4 regions of the Paenibacillus sp. CMM36 genome follow, and region 1 is predicted to be linked to each of the others. Evidence: riboswitches for the same ligand, from Rfam matches in the RefSeq annotation. Region 1 holds a riboswitch; each other region holds the start of a gene.
What was found. A riboswitch is a leader RNA that binds a small molecule or an ion and turns the genes downstream of it on or off. The one in region 1 is predicted to bind thiamine pyrophosphate.

Region 1 (3,126 bases):
AAAAATGTGCTTCCTTGGCTCCCTCTGCTGGTAGCGTTTCATCATGGTAGGACAAGGCCCGCTCGGGATCAAGCGACAGATTGAACTGATCCCGCCAGCGGAACTCAAAGCGTGCCTTGGACAAAGCATCATCCCGCTGCTGCGCCCGTGGATGGCCCTTCGCCAGATCGGCAGCATGTGCCGCAATTTTGTAGGTAATGACACCCTCACGGACATCATCCTTATTCGGAAGACCCAAATGCTCCTTAGGCGTAACATAGCACAGCATGGACGTCCCGAACCAACCGATCATCGCCGCCCCGATGGCTGAGGTAATATGATCATATCCGGGGGCAATATCCGTCGTGAGCGGTCCCAAGGTATAGAAAGGAGCTTCCTTACAAATCTCCATTTGCAAATCCACATTCTCTTTGATTTTATGCATAGGGACATGTCCCGGCCCCTCAATCATGACCTGAACATCATGCTTCCATGCGATTTGCGTTAGCTCGCCCAACGTTTCCAGCTCTGCAAACTGTGCTTCATCATTCGCATCATAGATACTACCTGGACGTAGACCATCCCCGAGAGAAAAGGCCACATCATAGGCTTTCATAATTTCGCAGATTTCTTCAAAATGTGTATACAAAAAATTCTCCTGATGGTGCGCAAGGCACCAGGCTGCCATGATCGACCCGCCACGGGACACAATTCCCGTCATTCTATTCGCCGTCATCGGTATATACCGCAGCAATACACCCGCATGAATTGTAAAATAGTCCACTCCCTGCTCCGCCTGCTCGATCAGCGTATCGCGATACAACTCCCACGTCAGCGCTTCTGCTTCGCCGTTCACCTTTTCAAGTGCCTGATACAGCGGCACAGTTCCAATCGGTACAGGAGAATTCCGAATGATCCATTCACGTGTGGTATGGATATTACGGCCTGTGGATAGGTCCATAACTGTATCCGAGCCCCAACGCACAGCCCAGGTCATTTTCTCCACTTCCTCCTCAATCGAGGAGGTAACCGCAGAATTACCAATGTTCGCATTGATCTTCACGTGAAAATGACGCCCAATGACCATCGGCTCACTTTCCGGGTGATTGATATTCGAAGGCAAAATGGCTCGTCCAGCCGCCAATTCCTGCCGTACAAACTCAGGCTCCACCCCTTCGCGGATCGCCGCAAATTCCATTTCGGGCGTAATGATCCCTTGCCGTGCATAATGCATTTGCGTCACTGTACGACCTTGCGAAGCACGAAGCGGACGGTTGGTCACGCCGGGAAATTCAACTGTCTCCCGTTTGGAGCCAGGTTTCAGTCCATTATCCTCCGGTTTGACGGCGCGTCCCTCGTAAGCCTCCACATCGCCCCGTTCCAGTGCCCAAGCTCGCCGTAATGGAGGCAGGCCCTGACGGATATCGACCTGATAGGCTTCGTCAGTCATGGGACCGCTCGTATCGTACACACGCAATGGCTCATGATGCTCCGTGCCCTGCGGCGTATGTGTAGGATGAAGAGCAATTTCCCGCTCTGGGACGGCAATGTCCGGCCGCGAGCCTTGAATATATACCTTACGGCTCCCTGGAAAGGGCGTTACCCCACTGGCTTGCTCCCCGTTTGTCTTCTCTACCCCAACTTCCCTTGTTCCTGCCAACCTTACTTCTGCTGATTTAAATTCTGTTCCTTTTGTTCCTTCTACTTCTGTCGGCTTCATTGTCCATTCCTCCTGTTTCGATGAAATGACACACCGATCCGGAACCATTCCCAGGGTGGCGCTGATCTATGCAAAAAAGCCGGTTCCCGAGGGAACCGGCTAATCTAACGAGGCAGCTATCCAGACCGTGCACATGTGGAATAATCCTATTCCAATGCGTCACCGTAGACAGCAGCTGCGTATACATTTCAATGGCCGATTACTTCCCTACGCTGGTATGATCCAGATCAGGTGCAAAGGGTCCGGAATCTTACACGATTCCATCTCAGCCCGGCATTACAGGCTCCCCCAGTAACTGCGATACTTCTATTCACATGAGGCGGACATAACAGACATCCCGCCATCCTTATCAGACTACTTCAAATTTATGGCTTTGGCAACCCTTCTAGGTTCCATTTAGCAAGAAGACGCTCCTCACCAAATCACTTTGCTTGCTTCAACTGCATTCATTCTTGTTACGGAAGCATAAGCCCCATTTCCTTCGCCGCTTCGATCAAAATCGGAGCAAAGTCATGTAGCGTCTCGGGTGCAAGCCGACTGACCGGACCGGATACAGATAAAGCCGCAGTGACCTGTCCCTTCCGGTTCACAATTGGTGCTGCCACAGCAGCGGCCCCTGGCTCCCGTTCTTCATAGCTGGTCGCATAGCCCTTCTCGCGAATGTCCTGCAGCTGGGCTTTATAGACCTCCGCGTCTACCGAGGGCGGCCATTCATTCCCGCTTAGCAGGGCTTCCAGCTCCTGCGGCGGCATAAAGGCAGCCAGCACCTTACTGGAGGCTCCTACAGCCAGCGGCATACGCGCACCCACAGGCGCAACCCTGCGGATCGCCTGATTGCTCTGCACGGCTTGTATGCGAATACGCATGCTGCCGTCCCGTAAGTACAAGCTGACCGTTTCGCCCAGACGGTCACGCAGTCCTTCCATTGCAGGCTGTAACAACACCGCCGGCTCGTCACTTTGGGACAAATGTGTGGATAGCTCCCAAATGCGGAAGCCAAGTCGATATTTTTCCGTTTCGGCATTCCGAACGACAAAGCCCCGATCCTCCAACGTAGTCAGCAGCCGATGAACCGTGCTTTTATGTAGACCAATTTTGGAGGCAATCTCCGTTAGGCCAAGATCCGAATCTGCGGTAAAACACAGCAATATATCAAGTGCACGCTCTACAGCGCGAACGGTTAATTTACGGTCTTCCATTCGTGAACCGCTCCTCTTGTATCCATATTCGTTTCACACTATGAAACATGGTTACATAAATTATATAGAATAGTCGCGGCTACTGTAAACCGATGTTTTTGTGACAACCATATTACAGAACGAGAACAAACATCGACAATTCTTTGCATCATTTTTACTTTTCCGGTTCAGGCGTTGACTTTGGATAACCCCCATCATACGATAATAGGTATCTATACGGATATACAC
Region 2 (3,126 bases), on a different contig from region 1:
AAGCAAGCGAGGAAGAGGTCATTCGTTGGTGGAACGAGATGACAGAGGATGGTCATGAGGGGATTGTGATCAAGCCGGAACGCTTTTTGATGAAAAATCGGGACAAGATGATTCAGCCTGCAATCAAGGTGAGAGGCCGGAAGTATTTGCACATCATTTACGGTATGGATTATCTTGCCCCTGAGAATTTAAAGCGTCTGAAGCAGCGTCGAACGAACAAAAAGGAGCGTCATGCCCTGATGGAAGGAGCGCTTGGTATGGAAGGCGTGGAACGTTTTGTCCGCAAGGATACGGTAGATCGTATTCATGAATGCGTCCTTGCCGCACTATCTCTGGAATCAGAGCCGATTGATCCAAGATTGTAGTTTGCGAGGGAGGGATTGAGATGGAAAGGGGTACACCGTTAATTGATATTGGTGTGAACTTGATGCATCGTTCGTTTCATGCAGATCGGGAACAGGTGGTAGAGAGAGCCGCGGCTGTAGGGATTTCACCGCTGATTATTACCGGGACCAGTGTCCGCAGCAGTCGGGAAGCTTCTCAGTATGCAGCGCGTTATCCGGGCAAGCTGTATGCGACAGCTGGCGTGCATCCCCATGATGCCAAAGACTGCAGTGCAGACACGATTCAGCAGCTCCGCCAGTTGGCGGGTCAGCCGCAGGTCGTATCCATAGGGGAATGCGGATTGGACTATAACCGTGATTTTTCGCCACGTGATGTGCAGCGCCGATGGTTTGTCGAGCAAATCCAACTGGCGGGTGAGCTGAAAATGCCGTTATTTCTGCATGAACGAGATGCACATGAGGACTTTGTCGCTATGCTTCGGGAGTATCAAGGGCTTGTCGATAAAGCGGTAGTGCATTGTTTTACCGGCACGGAACAGGAATTGCGTACGTATGTAGAAATGGGACTGTATATCGGAATCACCGGCTGGATTTGCGACGAACGGCGGGGGAAGCATCTGCGTGAACTGGTCAGAGATATTCCCTTGGACCGTCTGATGATTGAAACGGATGCTCCATTTTTGACCCCGCGTAATTTGCCTGTGAAGCCTAAAGAAGGGCGTAATGAGCCCATGTATCTCGCTCACATTGCTGCTACGATAGCCGAATGTACAGGTCGAAGCATGATGGAGATCGAAATCGCGACGACGGAAACGGCTAAACGTTTCTTCGGATTATAGGATTGTCAAAGCCATAGATGTGGTATATATTATAGTGAATTAAAAAGCATTGTCGGGAGCTTGAGAAAGTCAGGCTGAGAGGGTGGCCCTTGCCACTGACCGTGAAATCTGATCTGGGTAATGCCAGCGTAGAGAAACCAAGAACACTATACAGGAATGCCGCTTTTTTTTGCGGTTGTCGATAGATTCAATGTATGTCCTAGCATTTTACCTTGATCCTGACTTGGCTGGGTATCAGTGTAGTAGTTTAGACTACTGGTTATATAAGGCATATCGACGAATGATGTTTTGTATGGTGCTTCACCTTTTACTGCGCATAAAGCTTGCCTGGAGATTCAGCTCCAGACAAGCTTTTTTTCATGGCCAAGAGGCCAACTATAAGGAAAAAGGGGAGCACGCAATAATGAATACTGCTGTAAGAGCGTCCAAAGGGTTGAAACTGACGGATATTTTGGTCACGATTGTGATCGCTGTTGTGTTCGGGTTGATCTACAAAATATGGGGACCTGCCTATGATTTGATGAAACCATTGGGTCTACACGCCGAGCAACTGATGTATGGCATGTGGTTTATGGCAGGTACGTTTGCTTATCTCATCATTCGCAAGCCGGGTGTTGCGATTTTGGCAGAGGTGGCAGCGGCAACGGTCAGTGCTTTTTTGGGAAGCGAATGGGGTATGTCCACCTTGTACTATGGCCTGCTGCAAGGCTTGGGAGCGGAGCTGTTTTTTGCGGCTTTTCTGTATCGGAACGCAAACCTGTGGGTTGCTTCGCTAGCTGCGGCTGGGGCGGCTGTCACTTCTCTGATTTTAGACTTCAGCTACGGGTATATTGATCAGCTATCGACTTGGAACTATGTTTTGTATATTGGATTTCGGATGATTGGCAGTATTGTGATTGCCGGGGTATTCGCGTTCTATCTGGCTAAGGCATTGGAGGTAACCGGAGTCACGCGAAGTTTGAGGCCTGCAACGGAACAAGATTATAAGGGGCTGGATTGATGAGCCGGGCAACCGAAGATGTGGTGGCTTCGATCACCCGGCTACGGTTGAAATTCCCCGGTGAGCAAGAGCTGCTTTTTCACAATATGTCTTTGTCTGTCCGCAAGGGGGAAAAGCTGCTGCTACTGGGACCGAGTGGATGCGGTAAATCAACACTGCTCCAAGTGTTAAGCGGTCTGATTCCACGCACGATAGAAGTGCCTATGAAATGCGATGCTGCTGTAATCCCAAGTGTCTCAGGTATTGTATTTCAAGATCCTGATACGCAGTTCTGTATGTCATATGCAGATGAGGAACTGGCTTTTGTGTTGGAAAATAATCAGGTTCCCCGGGAGCAGATGCGATCCCGTATTCGCGAGCTGCTGATACAGGTGGGTCTATCGACGGATGATATACATATGCCCATTGGCAGCATGTCACAGGGAATGAAGCAGCGGCTGGCGATTGCGTCTGTGCTGGCTATGGAGCCAGAAGTGCTTTTTCTGGATGAGCCCACGGCTTTGTTGGACGAGGAAGGCACTACACAGGTGTGGGATACCATTCGCAACATTTCGGTAGACCAGACACTGGTGATTGTGGAGCATAAAATTAATGAAATTGTCCATGATGTGGATCGGATTGTGGTGCTTTCTGCTCAAGGGGAGATCATTGCAGATGGAAGGGCCCAAGAAGTATTTCATGTGCACCGGCAGGCATTGTCCGAGTACGGCGTGTGGTATCCGGGAGTATGGAATGAAGCGTCTTCGCCACGTTGGAGTGAAGCAGTGACGCAACAGAATGGTGCGGGGACTGATGTGCTGGAGCTGGAACATTTTAGCGGCCTCCGCGGTTTAAGTTCAGTGATTTATGTGGAGCATGCGCAGGTGAAGCCTGGCGACTGGATTGGCGTGGTTGGTGAAAACGGGGCTGGCAAAAGCTCGCTACTGCTCTCCATGATGCGCTT
Region 3 (3,126 bases), on a different contig from region 1:
CCTGCATAAGCACGGCAAAGCTGGACAGGAGCCACTTGTGTCTCCTTTGAACGATATATTGCCCCGATCGCTTGTTCATCCAAACCTGGAATTCGTCGGGCCAATTCTTTCGCATCCCACCAGATAGGACAATCACCCTCTCGCGTTTTAGCAGCTTTCCAGCGTTTTTGGCCTTCAGTCTCCGTACGGAAAGGGGTCACAAACCCTTCAGTACGGAATTCCACCGAAATACCTGACAAACGCTCTAGATCACAGACAAGCTCAGGGAATGCATCTCGACTTATGCGAGCAAATCGTGATAGCTCAGAGCCGGTGAACTCTTCACTTTCCGCTGCCAGCATTCCAACCGCTGCTCCTGAGGCTCCCTCACCCGGGATCAATCGTTCCAGCATAATCGTACTTCTTCCCTCCTTGGCCACATGATAAGCAATGGAACTGCCGATGACACCTCCACCTATGACCAAGCATTCAGCGTGTCCAATCACTCTTTCCTCTGTGTGTATCTTTAGCATTTGTTCCGTATCTCCTCTCCATAAACCCTTCTGCTTTCAGCTTGCCTCTACTCTCGTTTTCTCGCTACAGGCTGTGAACTACAAGGTCTGCCATTCGCCTATACTCCATTGCAGCTGCAACGGGCGACTCAGCCTCCCATATACCAGACATCACCGCAATTCCGCTTGCTCCGGCCCTATAAAGCTCCGGGATATGATGCGGTTGTATGCCGCCTAGCGCAATCACCGGAATGTTTGACAGTCTGCAAATATGTTCAAGCTGAGCTAAACCCCGCGGTACAATACCGGGCTTACAATGGGTCTCATATACGTGACCATAAAGTACATAGTCCGCTCCTGCCCGCTCAGCAATTTGCATCTCCTCCAAGGAATGTACAGACACTCCACAGCGTGTACCCTTTGGAAGTAGGCTTTTCACATCCACAACAGGTAATCCATTAGCTGGTAATTGAACGGCTCCGACCAAAGTAAGTAAAGCTACATCCACACGATCATTTACTACAATTTGTTGCAAAGGAACTTCCTGCTCCACCAGGCTGCGAGTCAAAGAAAGCAATGCAGAGGCACCATTCTGTTTTAAACGTGCGTGTACATAATGAACATACGGACAAATCACAGCAGCCACTTGGGCGGCTTGTGCAAAAGTGCCCTTTTCCATCGAAATTGCGTGTAATTCGATTTTGTCTTCACCTCACATTGGACTAAAGGATCTAAGCTTAGCCAGCCACGTCTACCAGCAGGAATGAAAGGGGATTATATGTGAATCGTCTACGGAAGCTCGAACTACTTAAAATGAACGAAACGCAAAAAAACCACTTCCCCAAGGAAGTGGTTTAACGAACGTCCAATAATCGAACGGACCATGATATCCGTATACGTGTATCGTCCCACGCACAAACAAAAATAAAGATGGTGTTGCCTTGTTTGTACGGCGCTCACTTCCCTACGCTGGCATAACCCAGATCAGGTGCAAAGGGTCCGAAATCCATTTATTCCGTCTCAGCCGCATGGGCGGCTCCCCTAGTGTGACTATTTTATTGTATAAGCTAAAGATAGCTTAGCATATTTTTCTAATTCTGCAAACCCCACTTCGTGTGAAATTTGCTGGAACTGGATTTAGCTGATTTTAGTTAACTTTACTTGACCACTCTTCCACATTCCACGTTTTGGTTACCCAATCCTCGTAAAAGTCCGGTTCGTGAGATACAAGCAATACGGTCCCTTTGTATTCCTTCAAAGCACGTTTCAGCTCATCCTTTGCTTTAACATCCAAGTGGTTGGTAGGCTCATCGAACAGTACCCAGTTGCTTTCACGCATTAACAGTTTGCAAAGACGGACTTTAGCCTGTTCTCCACCACTGAGCGCAGATAGCGGACGCGTGATATGCTCATTTTTCAAACCGCAACGCGCCAAATGCGCTCGTACTTCATGCTGGTTCAAATGCGGAAATTCATTCCACACATCGTCAATCGGTGTAATTTTCTCGGCCTTTACTTCCTGCTCAAAATAAGCGGGCTGCAAAAAATCACCTTGATAGGTTTTTCCACTGATTGGCGGAATTTTTCCCAATATGGTTTTGAGCAATGTCGATTTACCGACACCATTGTAGCCGACAATTGCAATCTTTTCGCCACGTTCAATCGTCATGGACATTTTAGGCAAAAGGGCATGTGTATAACCAATCTCAAAATCAATACCCTCAAATACCGTCTTTCCGCTTGCACGTGCCTCTTTGAATTGAAAGGTTGGTTTTGCGGCTTCTTCAGGCTTATCAATACGTTCGATCCGATCAAGCTGCTTTTCACGGCTCTTTGCTCGGCCTGATGTAGAGGCACGCGCTTTATTACGCTGAATAAAATCTTCCTGTTTCTTAATAAAATCCTGTTGCTTCTCATAAGCATCAATATGCTGGGCTTTGTTTAGATCCGCCATTTCGAGAAACTTTTCATAATTAGCTGAATAACGGGTCATCTTGGCAAATTCAAGATGATAAATAACATTAACGACCTGGTTCATAAATTCAGTATCATGTGAAATAAGAATAAAAGCATAAGGATAATCCTTCAAATAGCGCGTAAGCCATTCAATATGCTCTACATCCAAATAGTTGGTAGGTTCATCCAGCAACAGGACGTTCGGCTTTTCCAACAGCAACTTAGCAAGAAGAACCTTTGTCCGTTGCCCGCCGCTAAGTGCGGATACATCCCGATCCAGTCCTATGGCCGACAGACCTAGTCCATTCGCCATCTCTTCAACCTTTACATCAATGAGGTAAAAATCCCCCATATCCAGTTGCTCCTGAATTTCACCCATCTGTTCCAGCAACACTTCCAACTCATCAGGAGAAGCATCCCCCATTTTGTCAGTAATCTGCATCATTTCCTTTTCCAATTCCAACAAAGGAAGAAAAGCATCCTTCAATACATCACGTACCGTTTTGCCCGGTGTCAGCTTGGTATGCTGATCCAGATAGCCGTAACGCACACGTGGAGTCCATTCCACTTTACCCTCATCCTTAAGCAATTTTCCAGTGAGAATGTTCATGAGTGTCGATTTACCAACACCGTTAGCTCCTACCAAACCTACACGTTCCCCCGCAAGCAATCGAAAGGA
Region 4 (3,126 bases), on a different contig from region 1:
GGGTCTGGGTGCGATTGTGGTTAAAGCCAAAAGGATTACCCCTGCGATGTTTACAGCCGCAGCAGATGCCGTTGCCAATGGCGTAGATTCGAATAAGCCTGGCGGTGCGTTGCTCCCTCATATCCAAAAATTACGTGATGTTTCGTACGTTGTTGCGGTTGCGGTAGCGAAAGCAGCGATTCAGGATCAGGTAGCTCAGGCACACATTTCAAATGTTGAACAAGCTATACGGGATGCAATGTGGAAACCGGAATATGTCAAGGTCAAAGCAGTGGAAAGCGTAATACATCACCCTCACTAATGCTCCATTTAAGAAAGAGATTGCCTTGTTCAGACAGGCAGAATACGTCAGTTCAAGCAAGGAGAATCAATCTATGAGTGTCGGACATATCTTGTATATTTTGGTGCCGATTTTTTTCGTTATTATTTTAGGGTGGTTAGCGGGGCATTACAAAAGCTTTGATGCCTCTTCCTCCAAAACCCTAAATGCGCTCGTTACCAAATTTGCACTACCTGCGCATCTATTCATCGGTATTACGACAACGGACAGGAAAGCGCTCATCGAGCAATGGCCATTCCTGCTGGCCCTGTTCATTGGCATTGTCGGCTTTTTTACCGTTCTCCTTCTACTGTCCCGCTTTGCGGGGAAGCAGTCGGTCAAGGATGCCGCCATGTTTGCTTTGAACTCGGCACAGCCGACCTTTGCTTTTATGGGCATTCCTGTGCTTGGAGCCATCTACGGTTCCGCTGCTGTCGCCATTCCGATTGCGCTTACCGGGATCGTAGTCAATGCCGTCCTTGACCCGGCGGCTACCATTATAGCTACCGTAGCCAGCAGGAATTCAGGCAAAGAACGGAACGGTCACCTCGGAAGGTTAATCTGGGACTCCATTCTTCATGGATTAAAAGAACCGCTGGCGCTGGTTCCACTGATTGGTGTAATTTTGACCTTGTTCGGCTTCCATTCACCGGATTTGTTGAACAAATCGTTGAATCAAATCGGAGACATTACGTCCGGGGCCGCTTTATTCGCTGTCGGAGTGACCATTGGCGTACGCAACATTAGTTTTAGTGTAAGTGCCTTTGCCATCGCACTGTTAAAAACAATTGTACAGCCTTTATTAATGCTGCTGATCGCCTACCTGTGCGGTCTGTCGTCTGCAGATACTGTGAAGGCAGTTCTGCTCGTTTCCTTCCCGGGTTCAGCAGTCGCTGCTATGATCGCCACCCGTTTTGAAAGCCTGGAATCAGAAACAGCCTCCTCCTTTGTCATCAGTGCTGTCATATCGCTCGTTACACTCCCAGTACTGATTTCTCTATTGGTATAAATGCTGATTATTTGGACATTGGAGCCTGCCGCGAATTCCTTCGTGTAGACGGAACTGATCTTCTCCAGCGCCTTTTTCCCTCTCGGAAGCGAACTTCAGCTCTGTCGTTTGGCCCTTGACCAGATAGACATGTTTGACATAGCGTATGAACGTATGTACAGTAATAGTCAAAAGAATAGAAGTCCACTAGGGGAGCCGCTATGGCTGAGACAAGAACGTATCTTGGACCCTTTGAACCTGATCTAGTTCGTACTAGCGTAGGAAAGTGGAGCCTTCGTATATAAGGTTTCAAGCGTTTTTTGCGTATTGGGCCTATTGTTGAAGCCGCTCCATTTTTCTGGGGCGGCTTTTTAGCGTTGTTCCGGAATTATATTCTTACAGGACTTCTTGCTCTTCAATTTTATGGAGGTGGCGAAATTGAGTTTTACACAAGAACTCCGTCGGCAGGCGGACGGCATTTTTCAAGCGATTTTTGAGCATCCCTTTGTGAGAGGTATTGCTGAAGGAAGTTTGACAAGGGGACAGCTGATTCACTATGTAAAACAGGACTTTGAATATTTGAACGCCTACATGCGGATATACGGCATCGCAATCTCCAAATGCACGAATCGGGAGGACATGGATGTATTTAATGAACAAATCTCTTTTATTCTCCACAGCGAGGTTCATCCGCATCAAAATTTCTGTGCTGTCGCAGGGGTGACCTATGAAGAATTGCAGGGATATCCGCTCGCTCCGTCGGCTCATCACTATATCCGGCACATGCTGACGGTTGCGCATGAGGGCAACCTGGGCGAGATCTTGGCTGTGCTGCTGCCATGTATGTGGACGTATGCCGAGATTGGCCGCAGGCTGCTAGATGAAGTAAAGCCGGATAAGTCCCATCCGTTCTATGAATGGATTGGCTTTTATGGAGACCAGCTTGATGATACAACACTCAAGTTCCGAGAACGTGTAGATGCTTGGGCGGAAGGGGCAACGGCTGCTGAGCGGGAGCGGATGATTGAGCATTTTATACTGAGCTGCCAGCTGGAATATAAGTTCTGGGACATGGCTTATAAGCAGGAAGAATGGCCGGTCCAGATGCAGGCAGCGGTCTTGGAATAGTCAGCCTGTCAATTCGATGAGTGAAGTACGGTTAATGTCCTGTTAAACCACCAACTATAGAGAGGATAATCATGATGAGTACATGGGAAAAAAGTTATTCGGATCTCCTAACGAAGGTACAAAATAGCAAACCCCTCGTTCACAATATCACCAATGTGGTAGTCACCAACTTTACCGCCAACGGCCTGTATGCATTGGGTGCCTCCCCAGTGATGGCCTATGCACCCGAGGAAGTAGCAGACATGGCAAAAATAGCGGGAGCCGTCGTATTAAACATCGGTACGCTGAACCGCGAACTGGTGGATGCCATGATCATTGCTGGACAATCAGCAAATGCACACGGTGTTCCAGTCCTGCTAGATCCGGTCGGTGCGGGAGCAACGAGCTTTAGAACCGAGTCTGCACTGCGAATCCTGAATGAAGTCAAAATCTCCTTGGTACGAGGCAACGCGGCCGAAGTCGCGCATCTTGTTGGAGAAGCGCGTGAGATTAAAGGCGTAGATGCTGGTGACAGTGCTGACAGCGGCCATGTCGATCTGGCAATTCGGGCTGCTCGAGTGCTCAATACAATGGTTGTCATCACTGGAAAAGAAGACGTCATCACCGATGGGGCCGAAGCACGAATGATAAGCGGCGGAGACGTACTGCTCACGAAGGTAACCGGAGCAGGCTGCCTGCTGACCTCTGTGTT

Region 2: linked by a shared signal. The riboswitch ahead of ACWA2B_RS19925 (ECF transporter S component) and the one ahead of thiC (phosphomethylpyrimidine synthase ThiC) in region 1 are both predicted to bind thiamine pyrophosphate.
Region 3: linked by a shared signal. The riboswitch ahead of ACWA2B_RS13830 (thiamine phosphate synthase) and the one ahead of thiC (phosphomethylpyrimidine synthase ThiC) in region 1 are both predicted to bind thiamine pyrophosphate.
Region 4: linked by a shared signal. The riboswitch ahead of tenA (thiaminase II) and the one ahead of thiC (phosphomethylpyrimidine synthase ThiC) in region 1 are both predicted to bind thiamine pyrophosphate.

The regions. Positions count from the first base shown of each region.
Region 1 covers NZ_JBSEDY010000003.1:455,170-458,295, reverse strand. Annotated here, with positions in the region: gene thiC (phosphomethylpyrimidine synthase ThiC) at 1-1,699, opposite strand, end outside; TPP riboswitch at 1,887-1,999, opposite strand; gene ACWA2B_RS09325 (IclR family transcriptional regulator) at 2,155-2,898, opposite strand.
Region 2 covers NZ_JBSEDY010000011.1:65,320-68,445, reverse strand. Annotated here, with positions in the region: gene ACWA2B_RS19935 (polynucleotide kinase-phosphatase) at 1-365, shown strand, start outside; gene ACWA2B_RS19930 (TatD family hydrolase) at 386-1,183, shown strand; TPP riboswitch at 1,227-1,336, shown strand; gene ACWA2B_RS19925 (ECF transporter S component) at 1,587-2,183, shown strand; gene ACWA2B_RS19920 (ABC transporter ATP-binding protein) at 2,183-3,126, shown strand, end outside.
Region 3 covers NZ_JBSEDY010000006.1:378-3,503, reverse strand. Annotated here, with positions in the region: gene thiO (glycine oxidase ThiO) at 1-512, opposite strand, end outside; gene ACWA2B_RS13830 (thiamine phosphate synthase) at 577-1,170, opposite strand; TPP riboswitch at 1,436-1,544, opposite strand; gene ACWA2B_RS13825 (ABC-F family ATP-binding cassette domain-containing protein) at 1,639-3,126, opposite strand, start outside.
Region 4 covers NZ_JBSEDY010000005.1:92,402-95,527, forward strand. Annotated here, with positions in the region: gene ACWA2B_RS12395 (NAD-dependent malic enzyme) at 1-301, shown strand, start outside; gene ACWA2B_RS12400 (AEC family transporter) at 375-1,328, shown strand; gene ACWA2B_RS12405 (hypothetical protein) at 1,317-1,499, opposite strand; TPP riboswitch at 1,507-1,609, shown strand; gene tenA (thiaminase II) at 1,746-2,435, shown strand; gene thiM (hydroxyethylthiazole kinase) at 2,510-3,126, shown strand, end outside.